One region of the Streptomyces sp. SCSIO ZS0520 genome, then DNA from elsewhere that is predicted to be linked to it. Evidence: predicted binding sites of a transcription regulator. Region 1 holds the regulator's gene; each other region holds the start of a gene.
The links. Region 1 encodes HrcA, which represses chaperone genes, less so after heat shock. Its sites were predicted from a motif close to TTNGCACTCNGNNNNNCNGAGTGCNAA; they were not measured.

Region 1 (10,136 bases):
GCACGGCGACAAGGTCGACGCCTTCTCGGTGATCACGCACAAGGACCAGGCGTACGCCTACGGGGTGCGGCTGGTGGCCAAGCTGAAGGAACTGATCCCGCGGCAGAACTTCGAGGTGCCGGTGCAGGCCGCGATCGGCTCCCGGGTCATCGCCCGCGAGACCATCCGCGCCATCCGCAAGGACGTGCTCGCCAAGTGCTACGGCGGTGACATCTCCCGTAAGCGGAAGCTGCTGGAGAAGCAGAAGGAGGGCAAGAAGCGGATGAAGATGGTGGGCGCGGTCGAGGTGCCCCAGGAGGCCTTCATCGCGGTCCTGTCCAGTGATGACGGCGGCGGCCAGGGCAAGGCCAAGAAATAGGCCGGAAATCGATCAGAGCTGACATCCCCAGGCACACCCCCACGGGCCTGCCGCGCAGTGTCGCGGCAGGCCCGCGGCCTGTGATCTGTCACACGCGCACATCGCTCCATCTGTAGGAAGTGACACCCCGTGCCCTCTTACATGGCGGCCGAACGCGGAATACTCTGACCACTGCTCGATGGTTACTCGCGAGTTAAGCAAGCAGCCGCAACCAGCCAGTGAACCCGTCAGCCGCACCTGCACGGCGTGCGCAGCCCGCGGGCCCCGGAGGATGTCGTGAGCGACACAAAGACCCTGATCGAAAACCGGCCGCCCTCCGTGGCGAACCTCTTCCTGGATCGCGTGGCGGCGACGCCGGACGCCGAGGCCTACCGATATCCCGTACCGGCGGAGTCGGGTGAGGGGCCGGACGAGTGGGAGTCGCTGACCTGGGCGCAGACCGCCGAGCGGGTCTCGCGGATCGCCGCCGGACTCGTCGACCTCGGGGTGCAAGCGGAGGAGCGGGTGGGCCTCGCCTCCTCCACCCGGATCGAGTGGATCCTCGCGGACTTCGCGATCCTCTGTGCGGGCGCGGCCACCACCACGCTCTACCCGCAGACCAACGCCGACGAGGCCTCCTTCATCCTCTCCGACTCCGCCAGCAAGGTGCTGATCGCGGAGGACGTCACGCAGCTGCAGAAGGCCCGTGACACCCGGGCCGAGCTGCCCGGTCTCGTGCACGTCGTGGTCATCGACACCGAGGGCCTGACCGCCGAGCCCGGCGACCCCGAGGGCTGGGTGCTCAGCCTCGCCGAACTGGAGGCGCGCGGCACGGCCCTCCTGGAGAAGCAGCCCGGGATCGTCAAGGAGCGGGTGGGCGCGCTCGGCCCCGAGCAGCTGGCCACGCTGATCTACACCTCCGGCACCACCGGCCGCCCCAAGGGCGTACGGCTGACGCAGGACTGCTGGTCCTACATGGCCAAGGCCATGGTGGGCACGGAGCTGCTCAGCGAGGCGGACGTGCAGTACCTGTGGCTGCCGCTCGCGCACGTCTTCGGCAAGGCGCTGCTGTCCGGGCAGGTCGAGGCCGGGCATCTCACCGTCGTCGACGGCCGGGTCGACAAGATCATCGAGAACCTGCCGATCGTGCAGCCGACGTACATGGCCTCCGTGCCGCGCGTCTTCGAGAAGGTCTACAACGGCGTCGCGGCCAAGGCGCGCGCCGGGGGCGGCGCCAAGTACAAGATCTTCCTGTGGGCCGCCGAGGTCGCCCGCGAGTGGGCCAAGGTCACCCAGGACAACTTCCGCCGCACCGGCAAGGCCAGCGCTCCGCTCGGCCTGGAGCTGAAGCACAAGGTCGCCGACGCCCTCGTCTACAAGAAGATCCGGGCGGCCTTCGGCGGCAATCTGCGCGCCTGCATCTCCGGCGGCGCAGCGCTCGCCCCCGAGATCGGCTTCTTCTTCGCGGGCGTCGGCGTGCACATCCTGGAGGGCTACGGACTCACCGAGACCAGCGGCCCCGCCTTCGTCAACCCCGGCGAGGCCTACCGCACCGGCACCGTCGGCAAGCCCCTGCCCGGCAACGAGGTCCGCATCGCCGACGACGGCGAGGTCCTGCTGCGCGGCCCCAACAACATGCAGGGCTACCACGGCCAGCCGGAGAAGACCACCGAGGTCCTGGAGTCGGACGGCTGGTTCCACACCGGCGACATCGGTGAGCTGTCCGCCGACGGCTATCTGCGCATCACCGACCGCAAGAAGGACCTGATCAAGACCTCGGGCGGCAAGTACGTGGCGCCCGCCGAGGTGGAGGGCCAGTTCAAGGCCCTGTGCCCGTACGTCTCGAACATCCTGGTGCACGGCGCGGACCGCAACTACTGCACCGCCCTGATCGCCCTGGAGGAGCCCCCGCTCCTCGAGTGGGCCGCCGAGAACGGTCTCGGGGGCAAGTCCTACGCCGAGGTGGTCGCCGCCCCCGCGACGCTGGAGATGGTCGAGGGCTATGTGAAGCAGCTCAACGAGGGCCTCCAGCGCTGGCAGACGATCAAGAAGTTCAAGCTGCTGCCCCGCGACCTGGACGTGGAGCACGGCGAGCTGACCCCGAGCCTCAAGCTCAAGCGGCCGGTCGTCGAGCGCGAGTACAAGCACCTCATCGACGAGATGTACGCGGGAGCGCGCGAGGCCTGAGCCCGCGCGGCCGGACCGTGGCGAGGGGCGGCGGGGGAGACCCGGCCGCCCCTCGCCGTGTGCGCTGTCTGCCGCCCGGTGCCCGGTGCCCGGTGCCCGGTGCCCGGTGCGCGCGAGCGCGGGGTCGGCCGTTGTGCACATCGGCCGGCCGCCGGTTGTCCACATCCGCGGACCCTCCCTTGTCCACATCGGCGGGCACCTCGTTGTGCACATCCGGGGACCCGGCGTTGTCCACAGACCGCGATCGCCGGTTGTCCACAAGCGTGCCCTCCGCCCGTTGTCCACAGGCGGGCGGGCCACCCCGCGCGGTACGGGACAATGGGGGGCATGCCTTCCGCACTTCCCGACGGTGAGCCCGTTCCCGAGGACGGCGCCCTGCCCGGCCACGCCCTGAGCGGGGCCGCCGGGCGCCCCCTCGGGTTCTATCTCCACGTGCCGTACTGCGCCACCCGCTGCGGCTACTGCGACTTCAACACCTACACCGCCACCGAGCTGCGCGGCAGCGGCGGCGTGCTCGCCTCCCGGGACAACTACGCCGCCACCCTCACCGAGGAGGTCCGCCTCGCCCGCAAGGTGCTCGGCGACGATCCGCGCCAGGTGCGCACCGTCTTCGTCGGCGGCGGCACCCCGACTCTGCTCGCCGCGGCCGACCTGGTGCGGATGCTCACCGCGATACGCGAGGAGTTCGGCCTCGCCGAGGACGCGGAGATCACCACCGAGGCCAACCCCGAGTCGGTCGACCCCGCCTATCTTCAGGCCCTGCGTGAGGGCGGCTTCAACCGGATCTCCTTCGGCATGCAGAGCGCCCGCCGCCATGTCCTGGACGTCCTCGACCGCACCCACACGCCCGGCCGTCCCGAGGCCTGCGTGGCGGAGGCCCGCGCGGCGGGCTTCGAGCACGTCAACCTCGACCTGATCTACGGCACCCCCGGCGAGTCCGACGAGGACTGGCGGGCCTCCCTGGACGCGGCGATCGGCGCGGGCCCCGACCACGTCTCCGCCTACGCCCTGATCGTGGAGGAGGGCACCCAGCTCGCCCGCCGCATCCGCCGCGGCGAGGTCCCGATGACCGACGACGACGTCCACGCCGACCGCTATCTGATCGCCGACGAGGTGCTCGCCGCCGCGGGGTACAGCTGGTACGAGGTCTCCAACTGGGCCGCCGAGGGGCGGCAGGAAGCCCGCTGCCTGCACAACGAGCTGTACTGGCGCGGCGCCGACTGGTGGGGCGCGGGCCCCGGCGCGCACAGCCACGTCGGCGGGGTCCGCTGGTGGAACGCCAAACACCCCGGCGCCTACGCGGCCGCCCTGGCCCAGGGCCGCTCACCCGGTGCCGGGCGCGAGCTGCTGAGCGAGGAGGACCGCCGGGTCGAGCGCATCCTCCTCGAACTGCGGCTGCGTGAGGGCTGCCCGCTCCATCTGCTGCGCCCCGCGGGCGCGGAGGCCGCCGCCCGCGCCCTCGCGGACGGGCTGCTCCAGGAGGCGCCCTACGCCGAGGGCTCGGCGGTGCTGACCCTGCGGGGCCGCCTCCTCGCCGACGCGGTGGTCCGCGACCTGGTGGACTGACCCGCCGACCCGCCGACCCGCCGACCCGCCGACCCGCCGACCCGCCGACCCGCCGACCCGCCGACCCGCCGACCCGCCGAGCTACTGCGGTGCCGACCCTTCGCCCGGGCCCGCAGGCCACCCCGCCCTACTGCGGCGCCGTCACGAAGTCGATCAACTCCTCGACCCGGCCGAGGAGTTGCGGCTCCAGGTCCCGGTAGCTGCGTACCGAGTCGAGGATCCGCTGCCAGGCCGCGCCGGTGTTCTCGGGCCAGCCGAGCGCCCGGCAGACGCCCGTCTTCCAGTCCTGTCCGCGCGGGACCCGCGGCCAGGCGGCGATGCCGACCGAGGAGGGCTTCACGGCCTCCCAGACGTCGATGTAGGGGTGGCCGACCACCAGCGCGTGCGCACTGGTCACCTCGGCGGCGATCCGCGACTCCTTCGAGCCGGGCACCAGATGGTCGACCAGCACCCCGAGCCGGGCATCGGGGCCGGGGCCGAACTCGGCGACCAGGGAGGGCAGATCGTCGATCCCCTCCAGGTACTCCACGACCACGCCCTCGATCCGCAGGTCGTCGCCCCAGACCCGCTCCACCAGCTCGGCGTCGTGGCGGCCCTCCACATAGATCCGCCCGGCGCGCGCCACCCGCGCCCGCGCCCCGGGCACTGCCACCGAACCGGAGGCCGTACGGCCGGACCGGGCCGGAGCGGCGGACGGGCGCACCAGGGTGACGACCCGCCCCTCCAGGAGGAAGCCGCGCGGCTCCAGCGGGAAGACGCGGTGCTTGCCGAAGCGGTCCTCCAGGGTGACCGTGCCCGCCTCGCAGCCGATCACCGCCCCGCAGAAGCCGGTCGCCGGCTCCTCCACCACGAGGCCCGGCTCCGCGGCCACCTCCGGGGCGGGCTGCTTCTTCTTCCAGGGCGGAGTCAGGTCCGGCGAGTACGGGCGCATTCGGCTGACGATAGGAACAGCAGGTCTACGCCAGGTCACGACACGCCGACGGATCCGGCCAGTTGATCACGCTGACGGCGAACGAACGCGGCGTCCACCACGGCCCCGTGGCCCGGTACGTACCGGGCGTCCTCCCCGCCGAGTTCGAGCAGCCGGTCCAGGGCGGCGGGCCAGCGCCCGGGCGCCGCGTCGGGCCCCGCCTGCGGCTGTCCGGACTCCTCGACCAGGTCCCCGCAGAACACCACCGGCACCGGGCCGGGCACGAGGACCACCAGGTCGTACGGGCTGTGCGCGGGGCCCAGATCGGCGAGGAGGACCTGGCGGCCGCCGAGGTCCAGGGCGCGGGTGCCGGAGACCTCGTGGTGCGGGGGCCGCAGCAGCTCGCTCGCCTCGGCCGCGGCGGAGGCGTCCGCGCCGTGCCGCACCGCGTCCGCGCACAGCGCCTCCCGCCCGCGGTCGAGGGCGCGGCCGAAGCCGACCGCGGCGTACACCTCGGCCCCGGAGAAGACCGGGGCGCCGAGGACGTGGTCGAAGTGCGGGTGGGTCAGGGCGAGGTGGCCGACCCGGCGGCCCGGCCCGAGCAGTTCCCGGGCCGCCGCCCGCAGCGCCGCGCCCTCCCGCAGCCCCGACCCGGCGTCGACCATGAGGGCGGCCTCTCCTCCGGTGACCAGGCCCGCGGTGCAGTCCCAGCCGGGCAGCCGCACCCTCCCGCAGCCCTCACCGAGGTCCTCCCAGCCCTGCGCCGCCCAGTCCGGTACGCGATCCGGCGCGGGCCGCTCCGGCGTCATCGGCGCGCACCTTCCGTACCGTCGCCGGTGGCGGTTCTCCTGCCCTCGGGCACGTTCCCTCCAGGGGGATGGCGGGTTTTCCACAGGCGCGCCGGAGAGCGCTCCCGGCATGCGAAAGTACAGCCATCCGCTTCTTCCGGGGCGCGCGGGAGACCGAGGCAGCGCGCGCGGCGGCGGCAGCGGCCGAGGGGCGGCGAGGGCGGCAAAGGACGGCAAGGGGCGGTAAAGGGGAGGAACAGCGGGCCAAGGTGCGGCAGGACCCTGCGAGCGCTCTTGCCGTGGCCGTACCCACCGGCCGTACACTGGGCCGCGTCTGGCACTCTGCTGCCCGGAGTGCCAAGGGGAGCGTCGGGCGGGCCGTGACCGGGAACTGGAGGTGGACGCGATGCTGAGTGAACGCAGGCTCGAAGTGCTGCGCGCCATCGTCCAGGACTATGTCGGCACCGAGGAGCCCGTCGGCTCCAAGGCGCTCACCGAGCGGCACAGCCTCGGGGTCTCCCCGGCGACCGTGCGCAACGACATGGCCGCCCTGGAGGACGAGGGCTTCATTGCGCAGCCGCACACCAGCGCCGGGCGGATCCCCACCGACAAGGGCTACCGGCTCTTCGTCGACAAGCTCGCCGGGGTGAAACCGATGACGCCGCCCGAGCGGCGCGCCATCCAGAACTTCCTCGACGGCGCCGTCGACCTCGACGACGTCGTGGGCCGCACCGTGCGGCTGCTCGCGCAGCTGACCCGGCAGGTCGCGGTGGTGCAGTACCCGTCGCTGACCCGCTCCACGGTGCGCCATGTCGAGCTGCTGGCGCTGGCGCCGGCCCGGCTGATGCTGGTCCTGATCACGGACACCGGGCGGGTCGAGCAGCGCATGATCGACTGCCCGGCGCCCTTCGGCGAGAGCTCGCTCGCCGATCTGCGGGCCCGGCTCAACAGCAGGGTCGCCGGACGGCGCTTCGCGGATGTGCCGCAGCTCGTCCAGGACCTGCCGGAGGCCTTCGAGAACGAGGACCGGGGCACGGTCACGACCGTGCTGTCCACCCTCCTCGAAACCCTCGTCGAGGAGACCGAGGAACGCCTGATGATCGGCGGCACCGCCAATCTCACCCGCTTCGGGCATGACTTTCCTCTCACCATCCGGCCGGTCCTCGAAGCCCTGGAGGAGCAGGTCGTCCTCCTCAAACTCCTCGGTGAGGCGACCGATTCGGGCATGACCGTACGCATCGGGCACGAGAACGCCCACGAGGGACTCAACTCCACGTCCGTGGTCTCGGTCGGCTACGGTTCGGGCGGCGAGGCAGTCGCCAAGCTCGGCGTGGTCGGACCGACCCGCATGGACTATCCGGGAACGATGGGAGCAGTACGCGCAGTGGCACGTTACGTCGGACAGATCCTGGCGGAGTCGTAAGTGGCCACGGACTACTACGCCGTACTCGGCGTGCGCCGCGACGCTTCCCAGGACGAGATCAAGAAGGCGTTCCGCAGACTCGCCCGCGAGCTGCACCCGGACGTCAATCCGGATCCGAAGACCCAGGAGCGGTTCAAGGAGATCAACGCCGCCTACGAGGTGCTCTCGGACCCGCAGAAGAAGCAGGTCTACGACCTCGGCGGCGACCCGCTGTCCCAGGCGGGCGGCGGCGCGGGCGGATTCGGTGCCGGCGGCTTCGGCAACTTCTCCGACATCATGGACGCCTTCTTCGGCACCGCCTCCCAGCGCGGGCCCCGCTCGCGCACCCGGCGCGGCCAGGACGCCATGATCCGCCTGGAGGTCGAGCTGGACGAGGCCGCCTTCGGCACCACCAAGGACCTCCAGGTCGACACCGCCGTCGTCTGCACCACGTGCAGCGGCGAGGGCGCGGCCCCCGGCACCAGCGCGCAGACCTGCGACATGTGCCGCGGCCGCGGTGAGGTCTCCCAGGTCACCCGGTCCTTCCTGGGCCAGGTCATGACCTCGCGCCCCTGCCCGCAGTGCCAGGGCTTCGGCACCGTGGTCCCCACCCCCTGCCCCGAGTGCGCGGGCGACGGCCGGATCCGCTCCCGGCGCACCCTGACGGTGAAGATCCCGGCCGGTGTGGACAACGGCACCCGCATCCAGCTCGCGGGCGAGGGCGAGGTCGGCCCCGGCGGCGGCCCCGCGGGCGACCTCTACGTGGAGATCCACGAACTGCCGCACTCGGTCTTCCAGCGCCGCGGCGACGACCTGCACTGCACGGTCACCATCCCGATGACCGCGGCGGCCCTCGGCACCAAGGTGCCCCTGGAGACCCTGGACGGAGTGGAGGACATCGACATCCGGCCCGGCACCCAGTCCGGCCAGTCGGTCCCGCTGCACGGCCGGGGCGTCACGCATCTGCGCGGCGGCGGCCGCGGCGACCTGATCGTGCACGTCGAGGTCACCACCCCCGGCAAGCTCGACCCGGAGCAGGAGCGCCTGCTGCGCGAACTGGCCAAGCTGCGCGGCGAGGAGCGCCCCACGGGCCAGTTCCAGCCCGGCCAGCAGGGCCTTTTCTCCCGCCTGAAGGACGCCTTCAACGGACGCTGAGCCGCGGTCCACCGGCCCGCCCCGCGCGGCGTGCCGGTGGACCCCGCGCGCACCCCGGCACTGGTTTCTGACCGGTAGCAGGAACATGGCACCATGCGTTCCATGTCCTTGGCTCTGAGCGATCTTTCTGCGTACCCGATCGTGCAGGCGCCCATGGCCGGAGGCGGTTCGCCGCCGCGGCTCGCCGCCGCGGTCAGCGAGGCCGGCGGCCTCGGTTTCCTCGCCGCCGGATACAAGACCGCGGACGGCATGTACGAGGAGATCAAACAGCTCCGCTCGCTGACCGGCCGCTTCTTCGGCGTCAACCTCTTCATGCCGCAGCGGCCGCTGACCGACATGGCGGCGGTCGGCGTCTACCGCAACCAGCTCTGGGGCGAGTCCGCCTGGTACGAGACCCCGCTCGGCGACCCGGACGCCAAGACCGACGACGGCTACGAGGCCAAGCTCGCCATCCTCCTCGACGACCCGGTGCCGCTGGTCTCCTTCACCTTCGGCTGCCCCACCGCCGAGGTCGTGGAGTCCTTCGCCCGCGTCGGCACCCGCACCCTGGTGACCGTCACCACCGCCGAGGAGGCCCGCGCGGCCGAGGCCAGCGGCGCCGACGCGGTGTGCGTGCAGGGCGTCGAGGCGGGCGGCCACCAGGGCACCCACCGCGACGACCCGGAGCTGGACCACACCGGCACCGGACTGCTCGCCCTGATCGCCCAGGTCCGCGAGGCGGTCCGGCTGCCGCTGGTGGCCGCGGGCGGACTGATGCGCGGGGCGCAGATCGCCGGGGTCCTCGCGGCCGGAGCGCAGAGCGCGCAGCTCGGCACGGCCTTCCTCGCCACCCCCGAGTCGGGGGCGCCGCAGCTCCACAAGGACGCCCTGACCGACCCGCTGTTCCCGCGCACCGAGCTGACCCGCGCCTTCTCCGGCCGCCCGGCCAGGGGCCTGGTCAACCGCTTCCTGCGCGAGCACGGCCCGTACGCGCCCGCCGCCTATCCGCAGGTGCACTACCTGACCTCGCCGCTGCGCCGGGCCGCCGCCAAGGCGCAGGACCCGCAGGGCATGGCGCTGTGGGCGGGCCAGGGCCACCGGCTGGCCCGGCCGCTGCCCGCGGCCGAACTCGTCGAGGTGCTCGTCGGCGAACTCGCCGCCGCCCGGCAGGACTTGGCGGCCGGGGCATGACCGCCGCCGTCTTCCTCACCGAGGACTTCACCGCCGACGACGAGGGCCGCCTGCTGCTCACCGGGCCGGAGGGGCGGCACGCCGTCTCCGTGAAGCGGCTGCGCGCGGGCGAGCCGCTCGTGCTCACCGACGGCCTCGGCCGCTGGGCCGAGTGCGAGGTGCTCGCCGCCGAGGGCAAGGACCGGCTCACCGTGCGCCGGGGCCCGGTGCGGCAGGAGGAGCCCGAGAGCCCGCGGCTGACCGTGGTGCAGGCGCTGCCCAAGGGCGACCGGGGCGAGCTGGCCGTCGAGACGATGACCGAGACCGGGGTGGACGCGATCGTGCCCTGGGCCGCCTCCCGCTGCATCACCCAGTGGAAGGGCGAGCGGGGCCTCAAGGCGCTCGGGAAGTGGCGCGCCACCGCGCGCGAGGCAGGGAAGCAGTCCCGCCGGGTCCGCTTCCCCGAGGTCGCCGAGGCGATGACCACCCGTCAGGTCGCGGGCCTGCTCGCCGGTGCCGACCTCGCCGCCGTGCTGCACGAGGACGCGGCGGTGGCGAGCCGGGCCCTGGCCACCGCCGAACTGCCCACCGGCGGCGGGATCGTCCTCGTGGTGGGCCCCGAGGGCGGTATCAGCCCGGAGG
Region 2 (10,136 bases), 1.2 Mb from region 1:
ACCGTCGATCTCGGACCGGCCGCCGCGCTGTCCTGCCGCGAGTGCAAGGAACGCTTCCCGCTCGGGCCGATCTTCGCCTGCGAGAGCTGTTTCGGCCCGCTGGAGATCGCCTACGACCTGCCCGCCGGGGACCCCGAGGCCCTGCGCGCCCGCATCGAGGCCGGCCCGAACAGCATCTGGCGCTACGCCCCCCTGCTGCCCGTCCCCGCGGACGTCGCCGGGAAGCCCAGCCTGAACCCGGGCTTCACCAAGCTCGTCAAGGCCGACAACCTCGCCCGCGAACTCGGCGTCACCGGCGGCCTCTACGTCAAGGACGACTCCGGCAACCCGACGCACTCCTTCAAGGACCGCGTCGTCGCCATCGCCGTCGAGGCCGCCCGCGCCTTCGGCTTCACCACCCTGTCCTGCTCCTCCACCGGCAACCTCGCGGGGGCCGTCGGCGCCGCCGCCGCCCGGGCCGGCTTCCGCTCCTGCGTGTTCATCCCGCACGACCTGGAGCAGGGCAAGGTCGTCATGGCCGCGGTCTACGGCGGCGAGCTGGTCGGCATCGAGGGCAACTACGACGACGTCAACCGCTTCTGCTCCGAACTCATCGGCGACCCGCTCGGCGAGGGCTGGGGCTTCGTCAACGTCAATCTGCGCCCGTACTACGGCGAGGGCTCCAAGACCCTGGCGTACGAGATCTGCGAGCAGCTCGGCTGGCGGCTGCCCGACCAGATCGTGGTGCCGATCGCCTCCGGCTCCCAGCTCACCAAGATCGACAAGGGGCTGCAGGAGCTGATCGCGCTCGGGCTCGTCGAGGACCGGCCGTACAAGATCTTCGGTGCCCAGGCCGAGGGCTGCTCGCCGGTCTCGGTGGCCTTCAAGGGCGGCCACGACGTGGTCCGCCCGCAGAAGCCGGACACCATCGCCAAGTCGCTGGCCATCGGCAACCCGGCCGACGGCCCGTACGTGCTCGACATCGCCCGGCGCACCGGCGGCGCCGTGGAGGACGTGGACGACGAGCAGATCGTCGACGCCATCAAGCTGCTCGCGCGCACCGAGGGGATCTTCGCCGAGACCGCGGGCGGGGTCACCGTCGGCGTCACGCGCAAGCTCATCGAGGCGGGGCTGCTCGACCCCGCCCTCAGCACCGTCGTCCTCAACACCGGCGACGGACTGAAGACCCTCGACGCGGTCGCGCCGACCACCGGGCCCACGGCCACCATCCGCCCGAGCCTGGACGCGTTCCGCGACGCGGGCCTGGCCCACTGACGACCCGACGGCACATCGCAGAAAGGCCCGATCCCATGAGCGTGAACGTCCGCATCCCCACCATCCTGCGCACCTACACCGGCGGGCAGGCCGAGGTCGCCGCCGAGGGCGCCACCCTCTCCGAGGTCATCGCCGACCTGGAGCGCAACCACGCCGGCATCGCCGCCCGCGTCCTGGACGACGAGGGCAAGCTGCGCCGCTTCGTCAACGTCTACGTGAACGACGACGACGTCCGCTTCGAGCAGGGCCTGGAGACCGCGACCCCCGACGGCGCCGGCGTCTCGATCATTCCCGCGGTGGCGGGCGGCTGCTGAGCCGCCTGCCGGGCGCCGCGGACCCCCGTAGCGCCCCCGCGTGATCCTTTACTGCCGATTGCCCCCTCCGCGAGCAAAAGCGGAGGGGGCAATTCTGCAGGGTTGAAAGGAGTAGAGTTGGGGAACCGCGTCTCTCGTTTGTGCCACGTGCATATGTGTTCTCGCCGGTGAGGTAGCAAGAAGTGGTCAACATGGCCTCGCCCTTTGCCGCGTTGGCCCCCTTTTGTCAGGCCCGGCTTGCCCTGAAGTCGGGCATTTCTCCTTCCTTTTCCGTTCGGCGGTCCCGATATTTCTCGTCCGATTGCCCTGTTGCACAGGGCAGTTGGGCGGATACATTCAGCCGCGGTCGGCGCGTTACGCACCCGGGATTCGGGGGCGAGGTCTGACCCGGGTCCGCGAAGTGCGGGCTTGCGCAAGGGCCAGTAATAGGGGAGTTAGGCATGGCTCAGGGCACCGTCAAGTGGTTCAACGCGGAGAAGGGCTACGGCTTCATCGCGGTCGACGGTGGTGCGGATGTTTTCGTCCACTACAGCGCGATTCAGATGGACGGCTACCGCACCCTGGAAGAGGGTCAGCGAGTCGAGTTCGAGATCTCGCAGGGCCAGAAGGGCCCGCAGGCGGACATGGTCCGTCTCGCGGCCGGCTGAGGCGCCGACACAGCGACATCGAGCGACATCACGTAGGACCTGTGGAGGGTCCGCGCCCGTCAGGGTGCGGGCCCTCCTCCTGTGTTGCCCGCCCGCCGTCCGCGCCGGGGTGCTTCCGGGGGGCCGAGTCGGCCGCGGGCCGGGGCCGTGCGCCTTGCACTCGGAGGGTCAGAGTGCTAATCATTGGCGTTAGCACTCTGAAGGTGAGAGTGACAAAAGCAGGACCGGGTCGGTGAGGCCCGCAGCCGGGTGGGGCAAGGAACCGCCAGGATGTGGGCCGTCCGTCGCGGGCGCCAGCGCGGTCCGAAGTATCCACCCTTCCCCGGGGGTCGACCGGGGGAGACCCCGTCCGGGAGGACCACTTCACATGGCCAAGATCATCGCGTTCGACGAGGAGGCACGGCGCGGCCTCGAGCGCGGCATGAACCAGCTCGCCGACGCCGTCAAGGTGACCCTCGGCCCCAAGGGTCGCAACGTCGTCCTCGAGAAGAAGTGGGGCGCCCCCACGATCACCAACGATGGTGTCTCCATCGCCAAGGAGATCGAGCTCGAGGACCCGTACGAGAAGATCGGCGCCGAGCTGGTCAAGGAGGTCGCGAAGAAGACGGACGACGTCGCCGGTGACGGCACGACGACCGCGACCGTCCTCGCCCAGGCGCTGGTCCGCGAGGGCCTGCGCAACGTCGCCGCGGGTGCCAACCCGATGGCGCTGAAGCGCGGCATCGAGAAGGCCGTGGAGTCCGTCTCCGCCGCCCTGCTCGAGCAGGCCAAGGACGTGGAGACCAAGGAGCAGATCGCCTCCACCGCCTCCATCTCCGCCGCCGACACCCAGATCGGCGAGCTCATCGCCGAGGCCATGGACAAGGTCGGCAAGGAAGGCGTCATCACCGTCGAGGAGTCCCAGACCTTCGGTCTGGAGCTGGAGCTCACCGAGGGTATGCGCTTCGACAAGGGCTACATCTCGGCGTACTTCGCCACCGACATGGAGCGTATGGAGGCGTCCCTGGACGACCCGTACATCCTGATCGCCAACTCCAAGATCGGCAACGTCAAGGACCTGCTGCCGCTCCTGGAGAAGGTCATGCAGTCCGGCAAGCCGCTGCTGATCATCGCCGAGGACGTCGAGGGCGAGGCCCTGTCGACCCTGGTCGTCAACAAGATTCGCGGCACCTTCAAGTCCGTCGCCGTCAAGGCCCCGGGCTTCGGTGACCGCCGCAAGGCCATGCTCGGCGACATCGCCATCCTCACCGGTGGCGAGGTCATCTCCGAGGAGGTCGGCCTCAAGCTGGAGAACGCCGGTCTGGAGCTCCTCGGCCGCGCCCGCAAGGTCGTCATCACCAAGGACGAGACCACCATCGTCGACGGCTCGGGCTCCGCGGACCAGGTCCAGGGCCGCGTGAACCAGATCCGTGCCGAGATCGAGAACAGCGACTCGGACTACGACCGCGAGAAGCTCCAGGAGCGCCTCGCGAAGCTGGCCGGCGGCGTGGCCGTCATCAAGGCCGGCGCCGCCACCGAGGTGGAGCTCAAGGAGCGCAAGCACCGCATCGAGGACGCCGTGCGCAACGCCAAGGCGGCCGTCGAGGAGGGCATCGTCGCCGGTGGTGGCGTGGCCCTGCTCCAGGCCTCCCAGGTCTTCGAGAAGCTGGAGCTGGAGGGCGACGAGGCCACCGGTGCCGCCGCCGTCAAGCTGGCCCTGGAGGCCCCGCTCAAGCAGATCGCGGTCAACGCCGGTCTCGAGGGCGGCGTCGTGGTCGAGAAGGTGCGCAACCTGACCCCGGGGCACGGCCTCAACGCCGCCACGGGCGAGTACGTCGACCTGGTCGCCGAGGGCATCATCGACCCGGCCAAGGTGACGCGCTCCGCGCTGCAGAACGCCGCGTCGATCGCCGCGCTCTTCCTCACCACCGAGGCCGTCATCGCCGACAAGCCGGAGAAGGCCGCCCCGGCGGGCGCTCCGGGCGGCATGCCGGGCGGTGACATGGACTTCTGATCGGCCACCGGCTCCGGCCGGTCGACGATCGAGCGGTCTGCGAGGCCTCCGGGCCTCGACCAGGGCGGCATCCCTTCGGGGGTGCCGCCTTTGGCGTGGGGTGGGGAGGGCTGCGGGCGGAGTTCCCGGGCGCGGGAATGATCACTCGATCGTGCGGTTCCGGGAGAAGGCGGCGGATCTCTCCGCGAGCCGGTCTAGCCTCGCCTTCGTACGGCCGCGGAGAGGATCCGTGGCCGGGGAGGGGACCCGTGATGACCGCCGTACGGGCCGCCGAGCGGAGCCGGGCTCCGCGGGACGGGGAGTGGGAGTACCTGCTCCGGACGTGGCGCGGGCTGAATGTGCCGGAAGGCTGGCGCGCCGAGATCGACGAAGGGCAGATCGCCTTGGTACCGCCGCCGCACCGGCACCACCACGCCACCGCAGAGGCCCTTCAGTACAGCCTCTATGCCGAACTCCCCGCGGAGCTGGGCATCTACCAGGCTCTCGGCGTGCACATCGCCCCGCTGGGGAAGCTGCTCCTCCCCGACCTCGTGGTGCTGCCCCGGGTGCTGGTGGCGGCGGAGGACGCGGAGGACAACGCCCCCTTCGAGGCCGCCGATGCCCGCCTGCTCGTCGAGATCACCTCGGGGACCACCGCCCGTACGGACCGCACCCGCAAGCTCTGGGCGTATGCGCACGCGCAGGTGCCGCTCTATCTGCTCGTGGACCGCTTCGACGAGCGCGGCCCCATGGTCACCCTGTACAGCGATCCGCAGGACGGCATGTACAAGCGCGCCCAGGGGGTGCCGTTCGGTCAGCCTCTCACCCTGCCCGACCCCTTCCACGCCACGCTGCCCACGGAGAAGTTCCCGCACTGAGGCGGCAGTTCACCGGTCCGCCCCCGGGACGCTCGGCCTATACCCCCTCCCCGTATGATGGCCCGGTGACCAGTACCGCGCACCACCCGACCGCGACCCCGCGAGGACGCGGTCCCGTGCTGCTCGTGCTGCTGGTCCTCGCCGGTCTCCTGGCGATGCACGGGCTGGCGCCGCACGGGGTGGGGGGCTCCGCGCATTCCGGTGCCTCCGGGCAGGCGGCTCGCGCAACTCACTCGGCTCAGGCGGCGCATGAGGCTCACACGGCTCACACGGCTCGTGCAGTTCACGTCGCTCATGTGGCGCGGGTGGTTCACGTCGCCCGTGCGGTGAACCCCTGTCCGCAGGCGGAGGGTGCGGATCCCGGGGGCGGTCACGCGCGGCACGCGGATGCGGCCTGTGCGGCGAGCGGTACGAGCAAGGCGCCGACGGGCCCGGTGCTCGTACCCGCGGGTGTGCAGCCGGTGGTGGTGGTCCCGTTCGCCGTGCGCGCCGAGCGGGTGGTCGCGGCACCGGGGCGGGCCCCGCCCTCTCTTGCCGAACTCCAACTCCTGCGGATCTAGAGGCACTTGCGCCGCGCCCGCGTCCGTACGCAGGCGCGCGCTCCGGCATGCCCACGTCCGTACTCCCGCGGAGCCGTTCGGTCGAAGCTCCGCGGTACAGCCAGGAGTTGCCCGTACATGAGCACGTCTCGCAGCACTACCGGTGCCTTCAGCACCGCCAAGTCCCTTAAGCGCACCGCCAGTTCCCGTCCGCGGACGCGTATCCGTACGGGCGCTCGCGGCCCTGTGGTCCGCCGTACGGCCGGAGTCGCCGTCACCGTCGCCGCCGCCCTGCTGCTCGCCGCCTGCGGTGGGGGCGAGGACGGGTCCGGAGGCCACTCCGGGCACGGTGGTTCCCGTACCGCGCAGCCCTCGGCCGGTAGCAGCGAGGGCGCGCCGAACGCGGCCGATGTCGCCTTCGCGCAGCAGATGATCCCGCACCACCGGCAGGCCCTGGAGATGTCCCGGCTGGCCGCCACCCGGGCCGCCTCGCCGCAGGTGAAGCGCCTCGCGGAGCGGATCGAGAAGGGGCAGGAACCGGAGATCAGGACCATGTCCGGGTGGCTGCGGTCCTGGGACGAGCCGGTGCCGCCCGCCGGGGGAGACGGCGGGGGCGGCCTGGACCACGGCGGTTCGGATCACGACGGCATGGACCACGACGGCATGGACCACGGCGGCTCGGACTCCTCCGGCCACGGCCACGGCCACGGCCACGGCGACGGCCGCGGCGATGGCGGCGGCATGCCCGGCATGATGACCGGCGCCGAGCTGAAGAAGCTGGCCGCGGCCTCCGGAAAGGCCTTCGACACGGCGTTCCTGGAGCTGATGGTCGAGCACCACCAGGGCGCGGTGCGGATGGCCAGGGCCGAGCGGGCCAAGGGGGCGTACGGCCCAGCGAAGGAGATGGCGGCGGACGTGATCACCGCCCAGAGCGCCGAGATCGAGGAGATGAAGGGGCTCCTCGGCGACTGAGCCCATCGGCCGAGCCCGTCAGCAGAGTCCATGAGCCGAGCCCGTCAGCGAAGCCCATGCGCCGAGCCCGTCAGCGGAGTTCACGAGCCGAGCCCGAAGCGGACGGGCCCGGGACCGCCTCGGCGGCCCGGGCCCGTCGGCGCCCGATGGTCAGACCCCGTCCGCCGGATCAGACCTTGTGCGCCCCGGCGAGGGCCTCTCGCAGATGGCCCTTGCTCTCGGTCAGGAGCCGGGCGGCGGTGGGGCCGTCGACCTCGCCGAGGATCATCAGGATGGCGTTCTTGACCTCGCCGCCGGTGGCCGAGAGGGCGTGCTCGATCTCCACGTCGGGGGCGCCGGTGGCCAGCGAGACGATGCGGCGGGAGCGGGCGCGCAGCTTCTCGTTGGAGGCGCGGACGTCCACCATCAGGTTCCCGTAGGTCTTGCCGAGCCGGATCATGGTGATCGTCGAGATCATGTTGAGGACGAGCTTCTGGGCGGTGCCGCCCTTGAGCCGGGTGGAGCCGGTGAGGAGTTCGGGGCCGACCACGACCTCGATGCCGTGCTCGGCGGCCGCCGCGAGCGGGCTGCCCGCGTTGCAGGACAGGCCGAGGGTGAGGGCGCCCTGCTCGCGGGCGTACTCCACCGCCCCGATCGCGTACGGGGTGCGGCCCGAGGCGGAGATGCCGACGACCACGTCCTCGGCGCGCAGCGAGAGCGCGGCGAGGTCCGAGGCGGCGAGCGGCTTGGAGTCCTCGGCGCCCTCGACCGACTCGATCATGGCGCCCGGGCCGCCCGCGATCAGGCCGACCACCTGGGAGGGCGCGGTGTTGAAGGTGGGCGGGCACTCGCTGGCGTCCAGGATGCCCATCCGGCCGGCGGTGCCCGCGCCCGCGTAGATGAGCCGCCCGCCGCGCGCCAGGCGCTCCGCGGCGGCGTCGATCGCGGCGGCGATCTGCGGGAGCTGCCGGGCGACCGCGCCCGCGACGCTCGCGTCCTCGCCGTTCATGATGCGGGTGATCTCAAGGGTCGGGAGCTGGTCGATCTCGGCGAGTTCGGGCCGGAACTCCTCCGTCGTGAGGTGGGCGAGCTCGGCCTTGAGCTCGTGGTAGGGGGAGGAGGCGTCGGCGGGGGAAGTCATGGCGAGGCTGCTTCCGTGCTTTCCGTGAGGGGGCGGGGGTGCGGAGTCGGCCGCCGACGTCCGTGTCGGCGACCCGCGGCGGTACGTGGCTGGGGGCCTCGGGGACCTCAGCGCTGGACGTTGCGGGGGCGGTGCCGGTGCGCGAGGGCCTCGTAGGAGGCGGACAGGGCCGGGGCCGCCGTCTGGTAGGTGCGCTGGGCGACACCGACGAACAGGCAGTCCACGACGAGGAGTTGACTGGTACGGGAGGACATCGCCGCCGGGCGCAGCTCGCTCTCGCGGGCGGTCGAGGTGGTCAGTATGTGGTCCGCGTACTGGGAGACGGGGCCGCCGGGGTGCCCGGTGACCGCGACGGTGGTGGCGCCGTGCTCGAAGGCGACCCGCAGCGGCTCTATCACGTCGCCGGTGGAGCCGGAGTGGGTGATCGCGAGGGCGACGTCCTTGGCGCGCAGCTGGACGGCGTTGGTGATGGCGAGGTGGGCGTCGCTGTGGGCGTGCGCGATCAGGCCGATGCGCAGCAGCTTCTGGGCGAGGTCCTGGGCCACCAGGTTGGAGGCGCCGATGCCGTAGATGTCGATGCGCCGGGCGCCCGCGAGCGCGCTGACCGCGGCGCCGAGCTGGACGGTGTCCAGGGCGGCGGCGGTGTCGGCGAGGGTCTGCTGCTCGTCGTAGGCGAGCTTGGCGACGACGTCCGCTATCGGGTCGTCGACCGCGATGTCGGCGGTCACCGCCGGGGCGCGGCCGGACTGCTGCTGGGCGGCGAGCCCGGCGAGCGCGAGCCGCAGGTCGCGGTAGCCCGGGTAGCCGAGGAGCCGGGCGGTGCGGACGACGGTGGCCTCGCTGGTGCCGGTCAGCTCGGCGAGACCGGTGACCGTGAGGGCGGCACAGCCTGCCGGATCGCCGGCCACCGCCTCGGCGACGCGCTGCATGGAGCGCGTCATCGAGGGCGCGAGGGTGCGCACCTTCGCCGCGAGCGCGGCCGGGGCGGGCGGCGCGTCCCCGGCGAAAATTTCCTTCAGGTCTTGGGTCACCTATGAAAGATATTTTCGTCCGGGGTCGAGGGTCAAGGGGCGGACGGGACCCCTGCGATTCCGGCACCGGCGCGCGGATGCGCGGACCCCGCGCGTTTTCCGGAACCCGCGCCCACGGGCGCACAATGGCTGCATGGACTCCAGCGGCCCCGAATCGCCCGGCGAGGGAACCGGCGGCGCCCCCGGCCCCTCCGGAACCGCCACCCCGCTCGAACAGGCCCTGCACGCGGCGCGCGCCCTCATCCTCGCGGACCTCGCGGCGGGCGGCGTCGCCGAGGCGGACGTGGTCTCCCTGGTGGAGGAGTCGATCACCCAGCGCCGCTGGTGGGTGGAGCAGTGGCCGGAGGGCGCCGCCTATGTCGCGGGCCTGGTCGCCCAGGACGTCCAGGACGGACTGCTCGAACGGTACGGGCGCTGGCCCATCTGCCCCGTCTGCCGTACCGGCGATCCGCACGCCCTCGACGTGGATCCGCCGCTCGGCGCCGATCCGCACTGGGTGTGCGCGGAGGCGGGCGTCCAGGTGGCCGCGGTCGGCTCGCTCGGCGCGCTGCCGGGCTTCGGGACCGGGCGGCCGTGAGCGCGTGACCCTCTATATCGACCCGCCCACCTGGCCCGGACACGGGCGCCTGTGGTCGCACCTGGTCAGCGACGTCTCGTACGAGGAACTGCACGCCTTCGCCGCCCGCATCGGCGCCCCGCCCCGCGCCTTCGAACGCGACCACTACGACATCCCCGCGCACCACTACCGGGAGGCGGTGGCCGCGGGCGCGGTGGAGGTCTCCAGCCGCGAGGTGGTCCGGCTGCTGACCCGCGCGGGCCTGCGCCGGCGCAAGCGGAGCGGCGGTCTGCCGGTGGAGGAGCGGTCGCTGGGTGAACGGCCCGTGGGTGAACGGCCCTTGGGGGAACGGCCGTTGGGCGAGCGGTCCGTGGAGGAGCGGTCGGCCGGAGACCGGTAGGCGGGTCACCGGGTGCGTCGGGTACGTCGGGGTACGCCGGGTGCGCGACCGGTCCGTTCGGCCGGTGCGTCATTCCCCCTGTGCGCCTTCAGGAGTTGACGCCGGTTGCGGGCACCGAGGGCGTTCCGTTCAGGAGTTGATCGCCGGGCGGGGCCTCGCGGGTGCCGGGTGCCAGTGGTCGAGACCGGTGGGTGCGGTCCGGCCGGGTGCGGGAGCGGGCAGGGGCCGGAACGGCAGCGGACCTCCCGCCGTCCGTCATAGGGCCGGACGGCGGGAAGTCCTGGTGGGGGGTGCCGTGGGGGGCGGAGTGCGGGTGCGGTGCGACTGACGGGGTGTCAGCTGCCGTGTCAGCAGCTCAGGTTGTCACCGGTCGGTACGCCGAGCACCTGGGTGAAGCGGGTGTAGAGGTCGATCCGGCTCTGCACCTGGCCGGGGTTGCCGCCGTTGCACTCC
Region 3 (10,136 bases), 770 kb from region 1:
AGTCGCGCATCAGCATCGCGGGCTGGCGGCCGCCGAAGCCGAGCCGGTGCCCGGGCCAGTAGCCCCAGACCGAGGCCAGCGTGGCGGCGGACTGCGAGAAGAGCAGCACCCCGGCCCGCCGCAGGCCCGGGTAGGCGCGGAAGTGCGCGGTGCCGGAGGCGACGAGGACCAGGCCGTCGACGTGGGTGCGGGCGTGCTCCCGGGTCGCGTACAGCATGGATATCTGGCCGCCGAGGCTGTGCCCGAGCAGGTAGAGCGGGAGTTCGGGGCCGAAGTGGGCGCGGACGGCGGCGACGGTCTCGGGGACGTCGTGCGCGATCAGCTGCTGGTAGCCGTGCCGGGTGCGGCGGCCGGAGCGGGGGCGGCTGGCGCCCTGCCCGCGCAGTTCGGCGGCGACCACGGCGATCCCGTGGCCGGCGAGTTGGGCGCTGAAACGCGCGTAGTACGTGGCGGGCACGCCCATCGCGGGGTTGAGCACGATGACCGCCTTCGGCGTGCCCTCGGGCAGCGTGAGGTGCGCCTCGCCGAGGAGTTCGTGCCGCACGCCGTTCATCGCCGGTCCCCTCCATGGGGCTCGCTGGGTCATCCGTACCTTCAACTGCCGTTCGGGGCGCGCCGATTCCCGATTGCCGCCCGTATACGAGGGGATTATCGGCGACGGCGGGAAGGCCCGTGGTGTTACGGACCGGTAGGCAGACAATCCCGCGGACCGTTTGCCCGGTGGTTCCGGACAGGGCCGGAAAATCCCCGGCCGCGGCCCATGGAGGCACCGCGGACGGGAAGTCCAGCACGAGGTCAGAACATCGTCGGTGGAGATCATCCCCCGCGCAAGGCAGTAGTGAGCGCTCTCACGCCCCGCCGGGAAAGACGGCCCCGCCGAAGCTCTCCGCACGGGAAATGGTCAGACTTATTGCCGCTTCCTTGAGGATTTCCTTGGTTCTTTTCGCGGGCTCTCGCGGGGGCTTCCGGTGCTCCTTCCGAGGGCTCCCGGGGTGTCCTCGGGGACGCGGAAAAAATTCTCCGGAAAAGTTCGGCGGCGGATGTCGATTTCCGCCCGGCCCGGTCGACGCAGGGGTGAGGGACGGGGACCGGCCCCGCCCCGCGGAGGGCCCGGAGCTCGCCGCCGTACCGAGGGAGCACACCATGCCGCGCTTTCTGTCGCTGGTCCGCATCGACGAGAAGAACGCCCCCGCCGAGGGCCCGAGCGAGGAGATGATGGAGCGCATGAACGCGCTCCTGGAGGAGATCACCAAGGCCGGGGTGATGCTCGACACCGCAGGGCTCGCCCCCACCGCGGAGGGCGTGCGGGTGCGCTGGGAGGGCGGCCGGATCTCGGTCACCGACGGGCCGTTCACCGAGACCAAGGAGGTCATCGGCGGCTACGCCCTCTCCCAGTGCAAGGACATGGCCGAGGCCGTCGAATGGTCCAAGCGCTTCCTGAAGGTCCACGACGACCACTGGACGGTCACCTGCGAGGTCCGCCAGATCGCCGAGTGAGCACGCCCACCACCGCGCGCAGCGCCGCGCGCCACCGCCGCGGCCGGGCGTCCGGCGACACCGGGCGTCCGGCCCTGGTGCCGGATGCCCGGCGGGTGTCTGATGGCCGGATGAGCGCAGCGCGGGGCGGGGCCGCCGCCGAGGAGGTCCGCCGGGTCGTCGAGACCGTCTTCCGGATGGAGTCGCCCCGCCTGATCGCCGCCACCGCCCGCTTGGTGCGCGAGATCGGCACCGCCGAGGAACTCGCCCAGGACGCCCTGGTCGCCGCCCTGGAGCAGTGGCCCCGCGAGGGCATCCCGGACCGGCCGGGGGCCTGGCTGATGACCGCCGCCCGGCGCCGCGCGGTCGACCTGGTCCGCCGCCGGGAGCGCTACGCGCGCAAGCTCGCCGTGCTCGGGCGCGACCTGGAGACGGCGCCCCCGGCGGGCGACCCGGCCGAGGATCCGGCCGCGGTGCCGGACGCCGAGGCCATCGACGACGACCTGCTGCGGCTGCTCTTCGTCTCCTGCCACCCGGTGCTCTCCCCGCGGTCCCGGATCACCCTGACCCTGAAGCTGCTCGGCGGCCTGAGCACCGCCGAGATCGCCCGCGCCTTCCTCGCCGCCGAGTCCGCCGTCGCCCAGCGCCTGGTCCGCGCCAAGCGCACCCTCGCGGAACGGGAGGTGCCCTTCGAGGTGCCGGTGGGCGAGGACCGCCAGGCGCGGCTCGGCTCGGTCCTGGAGGTCGTCTACCTGATCTTCAACGAGGGGTACGCGGCCACCGAGGGCGAGGACCTGGTGCGCCCGGCGCTCTGCGAGGAGGCGCTGCGGCTGGCCCGGGTGCTCGCGGGCCTGATGCCGCAGGAGCCCGAAGTGCACGGCCTCGCCGCCCTGTTGGAGCTCCAGGCCTCCCGGCTCGCCGCCCGCACCGGGCCGGACGGGCACCCGGTGCTGCTCCGCGACCAGAACCGGGCCCGCTGGAACCGGCTGCTGATCGCCCGCGGCTTCACCGCCCTCGGCCGCGCCGAGGAGGCGGCCCGGGGCGCCCCGCACGGACCGTATGTGCTCCAGGCCGCGATCGCCGCCTCGCACGCGGGCGCCTACCGCTACGAGGACACCGACTGGGCGCGGATCGCCACGCTGTACGGCCTGTTGGCCCGGCAGACGCCCTCCCCGGTGGTCGAACTCAACCGCGCCGTCGCCCTCGGAATGGCCGAGGGGCCCGAGCGTGGCCTCGCCCTCGTCGACGCCCTCACCGCTCAAGGCGCCCTGGACGGCTACCACTTGCTGCCCAGCGTCCGCGGCGACCTGCTCGCCCGCCTCGGCCGCGGCACCGAGGCATCCGCGGAGTTCCGCCGCGCGGCCGGACTCACCCGCAACGCCCGCGAACGCGCCTTGCTGCTGCGCCGGGCGGACGAAGCCGCCGACTCCGACTCGGCGTCGTCCGAGGACAAGTGACGGCCGATCAACTTCCTCTGCTGCGGAGGGAGTTGGTGGGCGCTGTCAGTCCTGATCGCCACCGGAGGATGGTGATGGCCTGTCAGGCCTGCTCACTCCACAGAAAGTTGATCCCCTGTCAGTTCTTCCCACCCGTAACCGGCGCCCCGATCAGCATGGTCGGCGCGCCCGCGACCCGGGTGAGGAAGACCGTCGCCGCCCGCGGCCCCTCCGGCTTCACCTTGCGGCGCAACTCCTCCGGCTCCACCGCCGATCCGCGCTTCTTCACGGTCAGGGTGCCCACCCCGCGCTCCCGGAGCAGCGCCTTCAACTTCTTGACGTTGAAGGGCAGTTGGTCGGTGATCTCATAGGCGGTGGCGTACGGGGTGGGGTGCGGCTCGTCCGCGGTGACGTACGCGATGGTGGCGTCCAGGAGGCCGCCGCCGACCTGCCGGGCGACCTCGGCCACCAGATGGGCGCGGATGACGGCGCCGTCCGGCTCGTAGAGGTAGCGGCCGACCGGGCGGACCTCCGGGTCGGGGAGCATCCGGTCGAGCGGGACGGCGAGGGCGGCGCCGGAGGGCAGCAGGGTGGCCCGCCGGGAGGCCGGCTGCCCGGTGCCGAACCACAGCACCGCCTCCTTCACGTCCCCGCGCTCGGAGACCCACTCGGTCTCGACGTCCTCCGGGATCGCCTCGTGCGGGATGCCGGGCGCGATCTTCAGCGCGGCGTACGGGGCGGTGCGGGCGGCGCCGACGGCCCAGGAGAGCGGGGGCGAGTAGGCCTCGGGGTCGAAGACGCGGACGTTGCCGCCGCCCCGGCCGCCGCGGCCGCGTCCGGCGGGGGCCCGGCGGGCGGGGTCGACGAAGACGGCCCCGTATCCGCGGGTGTCCACCTCGGTGACCTCGGCCTCGCGCACCTCGACGAGGTCCGCCAGGCCGAGGGCCGCCGCGTTGGCGCGGGCGACGGCGCAGGTGAGCGGAGACCGGTCGACGGCGAGCACCCGGATCCCGGCGCGGGCGAGGGCGAGCGCGTCCCCGCCGATGCCGCAGCACAGGTCGGCGACGCTGCTCACGCCCAGCGAGGCCAGCCGGGCGGCGCGGTGGGCGGCCACCGAGGTGCGGGTCGACTGCTCCAGGCCGTGCGCGGTGAAGAACATCCGCGCCGCGTCCCCGGCGCCGAACTTGGCGACCGCCCGGGCCCGCAGCCGCTCCTGGCCGAGCGCGGCGGAGACCAGCGCCGCCGGGTGCGTCCGGCGCAGCCGGGTCGCGAGGGCCAGCTCCTCGCCCGGGGCGGTCCCGGCGACGAGGTCGAGCAGCTCGCGGCCCTCGGGGGTGAGCAGGGCGGCGAAGGCGGCGAGCGGGCCGGGGTCCTCGGGGGTGCCCGGTGCCGGGGCGTTGCGGTCGTTCACCGGGCCATTGTGGGCCAGTCGGTGGACCGGGCGGGCGCGGTGGTGGTGTCGGTGCCCGGCGCGGGCGGTGCCTTGGCAGGATGCGGCGCCATGCGCCTAGTACGACAAAATGCCCAATGGGCCGGAAGGCGGAAACTGGTGCACGGCCTCGCCGCCGTGCTCGCCTTCTCGATGTCGGCCGTCGCCGTCGGGTGCGTGGAGCGCGGCTCCGGCTCCCCGGCGGGCGCACCCGGTGCGCCGGGCGCGGCGGCGGGCGGACTGCGCCCCCTGGAGGCGCCCGCCGAGGCCCCCCGCGCCCACGCCCTCGCCGCCCCCGCCGAGCAGGCCAGGGCGCGCGCCGCCCGGCTCGCCGCCGCCACCCGCTGGCGGCTGCTCGCGGCCCCGCTGCCCGCACCGCCGCCGCCCGCCCGCAAACCGGCGCTGCACACCCGCCGGGGCTTCGAGGTGCACGGCGGCCAGCGGGGTCTGCCGCCGGTGCTCACCCGGGTGCCCACCCGGGACAAGGTCGTCTTCCTGACCATCGACGACGGCTACGACAAGGACCCGGCCCTCCCGCGCATGATGGCCGACCTGAAGATCCCCTACACCGCCTTCCTCACCGACTACCTGGTCAAGGACGACTACGCCTACTTCCGCCGCCTGCGCGCGAGCGGCGCCACCCTGCACAACCACACCCTGAGCCACCCCTACCTGCCGAAGCTCGGCTACGCGCAGCAGCGGCGGGAGATCTGCGGGATGCAGGAGGTGATGGAGCGGGAGTACGGGCACCGGCCCACGCTGCTGCGCCCGCCCTACGGCAACTACAACCGGGACACCCTGCTCGCCGCCCGGTCCTGCGGCATCGAGGCGGTCCCGCTGTGGAACGAGGAGATCGCCCTGGACCGCTGGGACTACCGCGAGCTCGACCGCAAGCTGCACGCCGGGGACATCGTGCTGACCCACTTCAGCGGGCGGGGCGAGTGGCAGGGCACCATGCAGGACATGGTCCGCGCCTTCCTGAGGGCGGTGACGGCCCAGGGCTTCGCGGTGGCACGCCTCGAGGACTACCTCTGAGCGCGGGAGGGCCGCCTGCCGGGTTCCCTCTCGCCGTACGGGTTCCGGCGGGCTCCCCGTACGGGTTCCGGCGGGGGCGTACGTACCGGAGCGCGCGCCCCGCACAGGCTTCCGGGCGACCTCGGAAGAGGGAACACGGGCAACGCGCCGCCGCCTCATTGGCACTCCGCTTGACCGAGTGCTAATCGCAGTCATAGTGTCGCCCTTGGCACTCCCCACTGGAGAGTGCCAGAAGCGACGGGCAGGTCCGGCACCCGCGACGACGGATCCACCCGGTCGCCACCTCAGATCAGTTGACCCCGTGAGATCTCCGAAGGGGGAGGTCGGATCGTGACGACCGCCAGCACCAAGGTTGCCATCAAGCCGCTTGAGGACCGCATCGTGGTCCAGCCGCTCGACGCCGAGCAGACCACGGCCTCCGGCCTGGTCATCCCGGACACTGCCAAGGAGAAGCCCCAGGAGGGCGTCATCCTGGCCGTGGGCCCGGGCCGTTTCGAGAACGGCGAGCGCCTGCCGCTCGACGTTCAGGTCGGTGACGTCGTCCTGTACAGCAAGTACGGCGGCACCGAGGTGAAGTACAACGGCGAGGACTACCTCGTCCTCTCGTCCCGCGACGTGCTCGCGGTCATCGAGAAGTAATTCACCGTATTTTGCTGATGACCTGCGCCCCTGGCCCCCGCGAATCGCTGCGTTCACTCACAGCCTGCCGGGCGCCCGGGGCGCAGTTCGTTTGAGAGGAATGAAACCGCTCCATGGCGAAGATCCTGAAGTTCGACGAGGACGCCCGTCGCGCCCTCGAGCGCGGCGTCAACAAGCTTGCCGACACCGTGAAGGTGACCATCGGCCCCCGCGGCCGCAATGTCGTCATCGACAAGAAGTTCGGCGCCCCGACCATCACCAACGACGGCGTCACCATCGCCCGTGAGGTCGAGGTCGAGGACCCGTACGAGAACCTCGGCGCCCAGCTCGTCAAGGAGGTGGCGACCAAGACCAACGACATCGCGGGTGACGGCACCACCACCGCGACCGTGCTCGCCCAGGCCCTGGTCAAGGAGGGCCTGCGCAATGTCGCCGCCGGTGCCTCCCCGGCCGCCCTGAAGAAGGGCATCGACGCCGCCGTCAAGGCCGTCTCGGACGAGCTGCTCGCCACCGCGCGCCCGATCGACGAGAAGTCCGACATCGCCGCCGTCGCCGGTCTGTCCGCCCAGGACCCGCAGGTCGGCGAGCTCATCGCCGAGGCGATGGACAAGGTCGGCAAGGACGGTGTCATCACCGTCGAGGAGTCCAACACCTTCGGTCTGGAGCTGGACTTCACCGAGGGCATGGCCTTCGACAAGGGCTACCTGTCCCCGTACTTCGTCACCGACCAGGAGCGTATGGAGGCCGTCCTCGACGACCCGTACATCCTGATCCACCAGGGCAAGATCTCGTCCATCCAGGACCTGCTGCCGCTCCTGGAGAAGGTCATCCAGACCAACTCCTCCAAGCCGCTGCTGATCATCGCCGAGGACGTCGAGGGCGAGGCCCTGTCGACCCTGGTGGTCAACAAGATCCGCGGCACCTTCAACGCCGTCGCGGTGAAGGCCCCCGGCTTCGGTGACCGCCGCAAGGCCATGCTCGGCGACATCGCCACCCTCACCGGCGGCACCGTCATCGCCGAGGAGGTCGGCCTCAAGCTCGACCAGGTCGGCCTGGACGTGCTCGGCACCGCCCGCCGCGTCACCGTCACCAAGGACGACACCACGCTGGTGGACGGCGGCGGCAAGGCCGAGGACGTCACCGGCCGCGTCGCGCAGATCAAGGCCGAGATCGAGGCCACGGACTCCGACTGGGACCGCGAGAAGCTCCAGGAGCGCCTCGCGAAGCTGGCCGGCGGCGTCTGCGTGATCAAGGTCGGCGCCGCCACCGAGGTGGAGCTGAAGGAGAAGAAGCACCGTCTGGAGGACGCCATCTCCGCGACCCGCGCCGCGGTCGAGGAGGGCATCGTCTCCGGTGGTGGCTCCGCCCTGGTGCACGCCGCCAAGGTCCTCGACGGCGGCCTCGGCAAGAGCGACGACGAGGCCACCGGTGTCGCCGTGGTCCGCCGCGCCGCGGTCGAGCCGCTGCGCTGGATCGCCGAGAACGCCGGTCTCGAGGGCTACGTCATCGTCTCCAAGGTGGCCGAGCTGGAGAAGGGCAACGGCTACAACGCCGCCACCGGCGAGTACGGCGACCTGGTCAAGGCCGGCGTCATCGACCCGGTCAAGGTCACCCGCTCCGCCCTGGAGAACGCCGCCTCCATCGCCTCCCTGCTGCTCACGACCGAGACCCTGGTCGTCGAGAAGCCGGCCGAGGAGGAGGCCGACGACGGCCACGGCCACGGCCACTCGCACTGAGGCCCGGCCCCGCCTGAAGCATCCCGGCTGAGCCCGCGCGGCCCGGCCGGCCAGCGGCCCGGCATCCCCACGGGGGTGCCGGGCCGCGGTGCGTGCGCCCCCGCCCGCGGACCCGTACCCGCGGACCCCCGCCCGCCGCCCGTCCGCATCCGGCCCGCGGACCGGCCCGCGCACGCTCCCGGTCAGCGCCCGCCGCCCGCCGCCCACTGCCGACCGCCGACCGCCTCGTACGAGAATGCCGTCATGGCCGATCCCACGCCCGCGGCGGTGCCCGTGCCGCTCACCTATCCCGAGGTCGGCGCGACCCGGCACGGACCGCTCCCCGGCGGCTACCACCATCTGCGGGTGCGCACCCTGCTCGGCCACGGCGAGGCGGTCTTCGAGGCCGCCGCGGAGGCACTCCTGGACTGGCGCATGCACCGGGGCCTCGGCATCGGTATCGCCGTGGACGCCGAGCGCGCGGTGCCGGGTGCCGAAGTGGCCGTGCGGATCGGGCCGGTGGCCGGACGCTGCCGGGTGGTCTGGGCCCTGCGCGGTCCCCGGCGGGCCGGATTCGCGTACGGGACCCTGCCCGGCCATCCCGAGAGCGGCGAGGAGGCCTTCCTGGTGGAGCTGGCGCCCGGCGGCGCGGTCCGGCTCACCGTCACCGCCTTCAGCAGGCCGGACCGCTGGTTCACCCGTCTCGCCGGGCCGCTGGTCCTCCTCTTCCAGCGCGCCTACGGACGCCGCTGCGGACGGGTGCTGGCCCGCCTCGCGGCAGCGGGCGCGCGGCCGTCCGGAACCTGAACCGCCGTTCCCCGCACGGCAGTCGAGGGCGCCGGGGAGGGCGACCCCTGTCAGCCTTCCCCGGCGCCGGTACGGGAGCCCTCGCCCCGCCGGTACGGAGCGGGCCGCCCGGTCGGGGTGCTACCGCCGCGCCACCCGCAGCAGCACCGTGCCGTGCGCCGGGACGGTGGCCGCCGGTTCGCCCGCGGTGCGGCCCGCCCGGCCGTACAGACCGAACTTCAGCCCGCGGGCGTGCAGACAGTCGCCCAGCGCCTTCATCCCGGAGGGGAAGAAGTACGCCCCCGCACTGGGACTTACCGCCCCCGGGCCGGGCGGCGGGCCGACGTCAGTACCGCGGGCCGTACTTGCGCCCGGCGCGCGAGGACACCCCGCCGAGCAGCGCGCGCGGGGCGAGCTTCACCACGCCGAGCAGGGCCTTGTAGCGCGGGTCCGGCACCGAGAGGGTCCGGCCGCGGCTGAGGTCGGCGAGGGCCGCGGCGACCAGCTTGTCGGCGTCCAGCCACATCCACCGGGGGATGTTCTCGGTGCCCATCCCGGCGCGCTCGTGGAACTCGGTGCGGACGAAGCCGGGGCACAGCGCCATCAGCCGCACCCCGGTACCGGCCAGATCGCGGGCCGCGCCCTGGGTGAACTGCACGACCCAGGCCTTGGAGGCGCCGTAGGTCCCGCGCGGCACGAAGGCGGCGACCGAGGCGACGTTGACCACCCCGCCGCGCCCGCGCTCGCGCATCGCGGCGGCGGCCGCGCTGGTCAGCCGGAGCACCGCCTCGCAGTGCACCTTCAGCATGGTCAGCTCGTCCGCGACCGGCACGTCCAGATAGGCGCCCTTGTTGCCGAACCCGGCGTTGTTGACCAGCAGGTCGACGGGGCTCCGGGTGTCGCCGAGGCGCCGCTCGACCGCGGTGATGCCCTCCTCGCCCGCGAGGTCGGCGGTGAGCACCTCGGCCTCGATGCCGTGCCGGTCGTGCAGCTCGGTGGCCTGCTCGCGCAGCCGCTCGGTGTCGCGCGCGACCAGGACGAGGTCGTGCCCGTCCGCGGCGAGACGGCGGGCGAAGGCGGCGCCGATGCCCGCGGTGGATCCCGTGATCAGAGCTCTGGTCATGGCCGCAAGGTTAGGGCCTGCCCGGCCCCGGTGATCCGCGGGCCCGGACGCGTACGCCCCGGCCGAGGGCCCCGCGCGGTCCCGCTCACTCGGCCCGCGAACTCCCCTGCTCGGCCACGTACTTGCGGGCCGCCTCCCGGGCCTTCGGGTGCAGCACCTCCTCGGCGGCCAGCAGCCGCGGCAGCAGGGCGCGCTCGGTGGTCAGGGCGCGGAACTCCAGGCCGACGGTGACCGTGTGGGCGGGCCGGTGCACCACCTCCACCGCGTCGCCGGGGCGGATCTCGCCGGGCTCGATCACCCGGAAGTAGGCACCGGGGACGGCCCGCGCGGTGAAGGTCTTCATCCAGCCGCGCTCACCGAGCCAGCCCGCGAACGTACGGCAGGGGATGCGGCTGGCGCTCGCCTCCAGGAGCACCTGCCCGCCGACCCGCCAGCGCTCGCCGATCAGGGTGGCGGTGGGGTCGAGGCCGAGGGTGGTGAGGTTCTCGCCGAAGCTG

Region 2: the regulator HrcA is predicted to act here: its motif matches at 2,369-2,395, upstream of groL (chaperonin GroEL).
Region 3: the regulator HrcA is predicted to act here: its motif matches at 5,535-5,561, upstream of groES (co-chaperone GroES).

The regions. Positions count from the first base shown of each region.
Region 1 covers NZ_CP092644.1:5,871,884-5,882,019, forward strand. The annotation lists gene lepA (translation elongation factor 4) at 1-358, shown strand, start outside; gene MID12_RS23425 (AMP-dependent synthetase/ligase) at 635-2,524, shown strand; gene hemW (radical SAM family heme chaperone HemW) at 2,843-4,090, shown strand; gene MID12_RS23435 (DUF3097 domain-containing protein) at 4,218-5,021, opposite strand; gene MID12_RS23440 (MBL fold metallo-hydrolase) at 5,057-5,809, opposite strand; gene hrcA (heat-inducible transcriptional repressor HrcA) at 6,195-7,211, shown strand; gene dnaJ (molecular chaperone DnaJ) at 7,212-8,345, shown strand; gene MID12_RS23455 (nitronate monooxygenase) at 8,448-9,515, shown strand; gene MID12_RS23460 (16S rRNA (uracil(1498)-N(3))-methyltransferase) at 9,512-10,136, shown strand, end outside.
Region 2 covers NZ_CP092644.1:4,659,827-4,669,962, forward strand. The annotation lists gene thrC (threonine synthase) at 1-1,254, shown strand, start outside; gene MID12_RS18390 (MoaD/ThiS family protein) at 1,290-1,568, shown strand; gene MID12_RS18395 (cold-shock protein) at 2,009-2,215, shown strand; gene groL (chaperonin GroEL) at 2,583-4,208, shown strand; gene MID12_RS18405 (Uma2 family endonuclease) at 4,460-5,065, shown strand; gene MID12_RS18410 (DUF6153 family protein) at 5,221-5,625, shown strand; gene MID12_RS18415 (DUF305 domain-containing protein) at 5,743-6,576, shown strand; gene murQ (N-acetylmuramic acid 6-phosphate etherase) at 6,746-7,696, opposite strand; gene MID12_RS18425 (MurR/RpiR family transcriptional regulator) at 7,804-8,727, opposite strand; gene MID12_RS18430 (hypothetical protein) at 8,861-9,304, shown strand; gene MID12_RS18435 (DUF4031 domain-containing protein) at 9,309-9,683, shown strand; gene MID12_RS18440 (chitinase) at 10,031-10,136, opposite strand, start outside.
Region 3 covers NZ_CP092644.1:5,101,672-5,111,807, forward strand. The annotation lists gene MID12_RS20290 (alpha/beta fold hydrolase) at 1-553, opposite strand, end outside; gene MID12_RS20295 (YciI family protein) at 1,144-1,497, shown strand; gene MID12_RS20300 (RNA polymerase sigma factor) at 1,608-2,933, shown strand; gene MID12_RS20305 (class I SAM-dependent methyltransferase) at 3,052-4,323, opposite strand; gene MID12_RS20310 (polysaccharide deacetylase family protein) at 4,414-5,376, shown strand; gene groES (co-chaperone GroES) at 5,707-6,015, shown strand; gene groL (chaperonin GroEL) at 6,129-7,751, shown strand; gene MID12_RS20325 (DUF1990 family protein) at 7,995-8,537, shown strand; gene MID12_RS20330 (hypothetical protein) at 8,658-8,795, opposite strand; gene MID12_RS20335 (SDR family NAD(P)-dependent oxidoreductase) at 8,863-9,639, opposite strand; gene MID12_RS20340 (MOSC domain-containing protein) at 9,725-10,136, opposite strand, start outside.